Regions from separate parts of the Streptomyces sp. NPDC058812 genome, predicted to be linked through region 1. Evidence: riboswitches for the same ligand, from Rfam matches in the RefSeq annotation. Region 1 holds a riboswitch; each other region holds the start of a gene.
What was found. Region 1 has a riboswitch for cobalamin ahead of ACFW48_RS31590 (cobalamin biosynthesis protein). Riboswitches for the same ligand answer to the same signal wherever they lie in the genome.
Positions count from the first base shown of each region.

Region 2: it holds a riboswitch for cobalamin, as region 1 does, so the genes downstream of both, ACFW48_RS22170 (energy-coupling factor ABC transporter permease) here and ACFW48_RS31590 (cobalamin biosynthesis protein) in region 1, are expected to answer to the same signal.
Region 3: it holds a riboswitch for cobalamin, as region 1 does, so the genes downstream of both, ACFW48_RS20670 (ribonucleoside-diphosphate reductase subunit alpha) here and ACFW48_RS31590 (cobalamin biosynthesis protein) in region 1, are expected to answer to the same signal.

Region 1 covers NZ_JBHYOB010000020.1:102,805-105,056, forward strand. Annotated here, with positions in the region: gene ACFW48_RS31585 (cobyric acid synthase) at 1-269, opposite strand, end outside; gene ACFW48_RS31590 (cobalamin biosynthesis protein) at 301-1,266, opposite strand; cobalamin riboswitch at 1,395-1,535, opposite strand; gene ACFW48_RS31595 (hypothetical protein) at 1,702-1,923, opposite strand; gene ACFW48_RS31600 (anion permease) at 1,958-2,252, opposite strand, start outside.
Region 2 covers NZ_JBHYOB010000010.1:145,198-147,449, forward strand. Annotated here, with positions in the region: gene cbiQ (cobalt ECF transporter T component CbiQ) at 1-58, opposite strand, end outside; gene ACFW48_RS22165 (energy-coupling factor ABC transporter substrate-binding protein) at 59-397, opposite strand; gene ACFW48_RS22170 (energy-coupling factor ABC transporter permease) at 394-1,089, opposite strand; cobalamin riboswitch at 1,119-1,304, opposite strand; gene ACFW48_RS22175 (potassium channel family protein) at 1,409-1,882, opposite strand; gene ACFW48_RS22180 (chloride channel protein) at 1,972-2,252, opposite strand, start outside.
Region 3 covers NZ_JBHYOB010000009.1:209,600-211,851, forward strand. Annotated here, with positions in the region: gene ACFW48_RS20670 (ribonucleoside-diphosphate reductase subunit alpha) at 1-1,120, opposite strand, end outside; cobalamin riboswitch at 1,246-1,407, opposite strand; partial or broken gene ACFW48_RS20675 (GNAT family N-acetyltransferase) at 1,465-1,899, opposite strand; gene mctP (monocarboxylate uptake permease MctP) at 2,229-2,252, opposite strand, start outside.

The DNA.
Region 1 (2,252 bases):
ACGACCTGGCTGCTGCGCTCGCCGCCCGGCTTGAGCAGCACCGGGTTCATCAGCGCGGTCGGCTCCACGCGGCACGCCTGGGCCTGCATGGCCTGCGCCCGCCCGATCTCGGCGCCCTCGCGGGTGACGAAGGAGTTGAGCGACATGTTCTGCGCCTTGAAGGGCGCGACCTTGACGCCCTGCCGCACCAGCCAGCGGCAGATCCCGGCGGTGACGACGCTCTTGCCGGCGTCGGAGGTGGTGCCGGCGACGAGGAGGCCACCGTTCATGACGTACGTCCCTTCTCGAGGAGGCGACCGCTCATGGCGTACGTCCCTTCCTGACGTCCCCGCGCGCGAGCAGCCGCGCGCCCGCGCACACGCCGAGCGCCAGCCAGCCCACGCGCCGGGAGAGCCGGACGGCCCGGTCGATGTCGCCGGAACCGGCCCGGACGGCGCGTCCCGCCGCCCCGTTGAGGACGGGCCGGTGCTCCACCCGCCCGCCGTAGGAGAGCGTTCCGCCGAGCCGGACGCCCAGGGCGCCCGCGAACGACGCCTCCACGGGACCGGCGTTGGGGCTCGGGTGCTGTGCGGCGTCGGCGCGCCAGGCCCGTACGGCGCCGCGCGGATCGCCGCCGGCCACGGTGGTCAGTACGGCGGTCAGACGGGCCCCCGGCCAGCCCGCGAGGTCGTCGAGGCGGGCCGAGGCCCAGCCGTACCGCCGGAACCTGGGGGACTTGTGGCCGACCATGGCGTCCAGGGTGTTCACGGCCCGGAAGCCGAGCAGCCCCGGCACCCCGCCCACGGCGCCCCACACCAGGGCGCCGACGACGGCGTCCGAGGTGTTCTCGGCGACGGACTCCACGACGGCCCGGGCGATCCCGTCGGCGTCCAGCGCATGGGGGTCCCGGCCGCACAGGTGCGGCAGCCGTGCGCGGGCCGCCGCGACGTCGCCGGCCTCCAGGGCACGGCCGATCGCACGGGCCTCGCGGGCGAGCGAGGTGCCGCCGACGACGGCCCAGGTGGCGGCGCCGGTCAGTGCGACGGAGGCGGCGGGGGAGCGGCGTACGGCGCGGGCGGCGGCCAGCCCGAGGGCGGCGGCGCCACCGGCGCACACGGCGGTGTGCAGCGCGCCCCAGCCCCGGTGGTCCCGCCACAGCACCCGTTCCACGGCACCGGCGGCACGGCCGAACGCGGCGACCGGGTGTCCGCGGCGCGGGTCGCCGAGGAGGAGGTCACCGAGAAGGCCGGCGGCGGCGCCGTACGCGAAGACGCGTTCGGCGCGCACGGCTCAACCGGCCGCGGGGTGGGAGAGCGTGTCGCTGGTGTGCCCGGAACCGGTGTACCCGGGACCGCTGTGCCTGGAACGGCAGCCGCGCATGGCGATATGTCCTCACTCAGGGTGTCCGCGCCCTGGTTAGAAGAGACCGGCGGTGAGAGTTCCTGGCTCCCGGGGCTGTACCCCGGTCACAGTGGCGGGACCGCGCCGGATTCGCACCGGGCTTCCTCTCCTGCCGCCGTATTGGCTCCGGCAGTCCACCACGGCCCGCGAACACCCGTCAACCTGGCGTTGACCTGCGACGGGGGAGTGTGCGAAGGCCCACACGCGGGCGGTGCGCCCCGGCGCGCGAGGAACGCGAGAAGAGGCGGGGCGCGGGACGGCCGTTGTCCGTCCCGCGCCCCGCCTCGAAGGGGGATGTGCGCGGTGTCCGCGCGCGGTCGCTCAGGCGACGATCAGATAGATGCCGTACGCCACCGCGGCCGCGCAGGCCGCGAAGCAGGCGTACGCGCCGGTGACCGCTAGGGCGGCGGAGCCGCCCTGTTCGGCCGCCCGCTCCTGGCGGGAGAGGCCGACGATGCCGAGGGTGAACAGGCCCACCAGGGCCACGGTGGCCACGAGGCTGACCCCGAAGACGGAGCCGAGAGCTGCCCAGTCGATGCTCATGGAGGTTCGCTTTCCTTCGTACCCGGGCGGGGGTTCAGACGGAGGTGGTGGCCGGGGGGGCCTTGGAGTCGGACGCGGACCCCGGGGCGCCGGCCGCGGCCAGGTCCTCGGTCACGCCCGCCGGGGGCGGGGACACGGCGGCCATCGCCGTGGTCACCACACCGGCCTGCTCGGGCTCGTCGATGACGTTGGTGTGGTCGACGACCTCGCGCCGGGAGAGCTTCCAGATGGCGGCGCTGGAGGCGACCAGGAAGACCGCGACGAGCGCGGTGCCCCAGTCACCCAGGCCGCAGACCCACTCGGCGATCGCGGCGACCAGGGCCGCGGCC
Region 2 (2,252 bases), on a different contig from region 1:
CCACGGGATGGCGGCGGCGCCAGCGACTGCTGTGCGCCGCCGCGTCGATCGGCAGCACTCAGTCCCCTTCGGGAGCGTCCCGCAGTGCCGCCGCCGTCCGCTCCTCGCCCTGCCGCCGGCCCCGGCGCAGCCCGAAGTAGTAGGCCAGCACACCCGCGCCGATCGCGGCCTGCACGGCGAACAGCGCCGACTCGATCTCCCCGGACGGCGGCTCGTACAGCGGCGAGAACCACGGCTCGTAATCCGGCTCGATCTCCGTGATCGCCGTCTCCGCCTCGGCGTCGGCACCGGCGAACGGCTCCTCCTTGTGGTCGCCGAGCCCCAGCACCAGCGGTAGCACCGCGAGCGCGGCCACGGCGAGCAGCAGCAGGGCGTTGATCTTCGCGTTGCGGCTCATCGGGCCACCGCCTGCCTCTCCGTCCGGGTCCCCGTCAACAGCACGCCCAGTCGGGTGAGTTCGCCCTTGCTGGACTGCACCAGCAGCCGCATCACGATGACCGTGAGCAGGCCCTCGCTCACCGCGAGCGGGATCTGCGTGACGGCGAAGATGGACCCGAACTTGCCGAGCGCGCCCAGGAACCCGCTGCTCGGGTCCGGGAACGCCAGCGCCAGCTGCACACTGGTGACGCAGTAGGTCGACAGGTCGGCGACGAACGCCCCGAAGAAGACCGTGACCATCAGCGGCACGTCGTAGCGGCGCAGCAGCCGGTAGACGCCGTACCCGGCCCAGGGGCCCACGATCGCCATCGAGAAGACGTTGGCGCCGAGCGTGGTCAGCCCGCCGTGCGCCAGCAGCAGCGCCTGGAAGAGCAGGGTGATGGTGCCCAGCACCGCCATGATCGGCGGACGGAAGAGAATGGCACCCAGACCGGTTCCGGTCGGGTGCGAGCAACTGCCGGTGACGGACGGCAGTTTCAGGGCCGACAGAACGAACGTGAAGGCTCCGGAGGCGCCGAGGAGCAAGGTGCTCTCCGGGTGCTCCCTGACCTCACGGGTGAGTGACCGTACTCCGTGGACGACGAACGGCGCGGACGCGACACCCCAGGCGATCGCGTGCGCCGGTGGCAGAAAGCCCTCGGCTATGTGCATGGCTCAGCAGACCCTCTCCAGCACCTCGTGGATGGACGACGCGCCTTGGCCGGTCTCCTGGCTTACGGGTACCACCGCCCGCGCTCCGCCTTCCCGGATCGCTACGATCCAGTGGCTGCCCGCGAGGGCCGGAGCCGGACTTCCCGATTCACAGTGGCGAGGGCCGCACCGGCATCACACCGGATTTCCCGTTCACCAAGGCGTGGCGACAGTAGTGCTCCCACCGGGGTGGTGACAAGCGGGCCTCCGGGCCGGCCGGTCCGGCGAACAGGCCTCGGTGCTGCGGAAACAGCCGCCGGCACCGCGCCTTCGTCCGCCGTCAGCCGGGCCGGTCCCGTTCGGTCCGCCGGACCACCATGTCGCGTGCCCGTGTGGTCAGCGCGGTCGCGGCGGCGGTGAGGAACACGAAGCTGTAGGCGATCTGCAGAACGGTCACGACCCGGGCGGCCTGGCCCCGCGGTGTGATGTCCCCGTAGCCGACGGTGGCGAGCGTGACCACGGTGAAGTACAGCGCGTCGACGCGGGTGCGCAGGCCGGTGAACTCGCCCGGCTGCTTGGCGAGGGCGTAGTACGTGGCCGAGAAGACGTGTACGGACAGGATGATCAGCAGGGGGATGACCACACCGGGCCGGGTCTCCGGGCGGTCGACGAGGACATGACGGATCTGGCGGAGCAGCATCGCGGCCACGAAGGTCAGCACCAGGGCGAACAGCAGCCAGCTCAGTACGGGACGCCGCGGGCCCAGGTGGTCGAGGGGGAGGAGGAAGTAGGCCGCGACCGTGCCCGCCGCGATGCCGGCCCGCGCGAGCCAGGGCCGGGCCGTGCGCCAGGCGGCACGCGGTCGGGCGCCGCCCGTCCCCGTGGTGGTGGCCCGGCGCTCCGTCACCGTGCCGTCTCCGGCGCCGCTTCCGGCGGTTCCGCTTCCGCTCCCGGTTCTGATCGGCGTACCAGTTGGGTGACGGCGAAGGCGACCACCGACGCGGTGACGATCAGCGGCATCTGGTCGTACGCGTCCCCGCCCACCAGCAGCACCGCCAGCACCGCGCTGGCCAGCGGCAGCCCGGTCACCGCGGCCGCCGCGGCGGAGACGCCGAGGGCGAGGGCCGGGGTCGCGCCGAAGCCGGGCAGGCCGGAGCAGGCCATGGCCGTCGCCGTGCCCAGTA
Region 3 (2,252 bases), on a different contig from region 1:
GGTCGACCAGCTCGGGCACGTCGGCGGGCGAGAACAGCGACCACTGTCCGTCGGCGTCCACCCGGCGCATGAACTCGTCCGGCACCCAGTGGGCAAGGTTCAGGTTGTGCGTGCGGCGGGCGTCCTCACCGGTGTTGTCCCGCAGCTCCAGGAACTCCTCGATGTCCGCGTGCCAGGTCTCCAGGTAGACCGCCGCCGCGCCCTTGCGCCGGCCGCCCTGGTTCACGGCGGCGACCGAGGCGTCCAGCGTCTTCAGGAACGGGACGATGCCGTTGGAGTGCCCGTTGGTGCCGCGGATCAGCGAACCCCGGGCGCGGACGCGGGAGTAGGCGATGCCGATGCCGCCGGCGTGCTTGGAGAGGTTGGCGACCTGGTGGTAGCGGTCGTAGATGGAGTCCAGCTCGTCCTTGGGGGAGTCCAGGAGGTAGCAGGACGACATCTGGGCGTGCCGGGTGCCGGAGTTGAACAGGGTGGGGGAGGAGGGCAGGTAGTCGAGGCGGCTCATCAGCCCGTACAGCGCGGCCACCTCGTCGAGCGAGCGCGTGGTGTCGTCCTCGGCGAGTCCGGCGGCCACCCGCAGCATGAAGTACTGGGGCGTCTCGACGACCTTGCGGGTGATCGGGTGCCGGAGCAGGTAGCGGCTGTACACGGTACGCAGGCCGAAGTAGCCGAAGCGGTCGTCGGCGGCCGGGTCGACCAGCGCGTCCAGGCGGTCCGCGTGCAGCCGGACGAACTCGGCGGTGCGGTCGGCGATCAGGCCCTCGCGGTGTCCGGTGGCGACCGACCCGGTGAACGAGGTGACGCCCTGCGAGGCGGCCTCGGCACGGATGCCGATGGTCAGCAGTCGGGCGGCCAGCCTGGAGTAGACCGGGTCCTCCGAGATGAGCCCGGCCGCCGCCTCCGTGGCCAGCTCCCGCAGCTCGGACTCGTCCGCACGGGCGGACCGGCCGCGCAGTGCGGCGGCGGCGACCCGGCCCGGGTCGGCGTCGGGGAGGTCGGCGGTCAGCTCGGTCAGGGTCCGCAGCAACGCGGCGCCGGGGCCGTCGGGCTCCTCGGTCACCGGGGTCGCTGAAGTCGTCGCCGGGGTCGCTGAAACCGGGTCGGCTGGCGCGATGGTCACGTGGGGCACTCCCTCGCTCGGCACGGGGCCTGGGGGAGGAGGGCAGGGGCAGCTCACGAGCGCACGCGGCGTCGCGTCCACCGGCCCACTCCACGAGGCCCGGACGTCAGGCACCCGGACCGGGACGGTACGGGCGCACTGTCGGCAGGTCCTCGGACTGGACATGCGTGTGCACACGTGCGGAGACGCGCGGATACACACAAGTACACCGTTGCGGGACAGTTCCGGATTCGCACCGGATTCCCCTGCGGCGACAGCGAGCACGAGCATACATCTTGTGCCGGGTTCGGCGAGCACCCCCAGATGTTGTGTCGCGGAGGGGTCGTCGAGGGGTGGCGCTGGTGTCAGAGCGTCAGTTCGTAGGTGAGGAGCGTGATGTCGTCGAGCTCCGGCAGCGGGTTCCAGTCGCGGTCGGGCGTGCGGGTGAAGCCCATCCGTTCGTAGAGGCGGTGGGCGGTGCGCATGGCGCGCTGGGTGGACAGTACGACGCGCGCGCAGCCCTCGACGGCGCGGGACCGGTCGACGCAGGTCCGCACGAGGGCCTCGCCCACCCCGCGTCCGCGTGCCTCGCGGGCGACGGCGAGCATCCGTATCTCGGCCTCGCCGGGCCGGGCGATGTCGGCCATGGGGCCGCCGGACGGCACGAAGGTCACGCCGCCGAGCACCCGGCCGTCCGCCGCGGCGACCAGCACCTCGGCGGCCGCCGCACGCTTGGCGACGTTCATCAGCTCGCCGAGGTACGCGTCGCTCTCCCCGAAGTCGAGGAGGCCGTCGCGCAGCTAGGGGGTGTCGTTTGGATCCTGCCGGGGTCGCGGGGTCTGGCACGCACATCTGCGGCGTTGTCGTCGGTTGCCAGGGCTCCGCCCTGTCGCCCTCCTCCGCCTTGCAGCTGCACGCACCAGACCCCGCTCGGCTCCGCTGCAAGGCACCGTTGCCTGGAGTCGGCCTGATCCAAACGACACCCCCTGGGCCTGCGCGGCGATCTCACCAAGGGCGTCGTACTCGTCCGTCGCCGCCTGCCGGGTCACGAAGTCCATGCAGCCGAGTGTGCCCGACGGGTACGACAACGGGCCGCCGGATTCTCCGACGGCCCGCCGCGTTGTCGGGGTCAGTGCGAGGTGCCCGCCGTGGC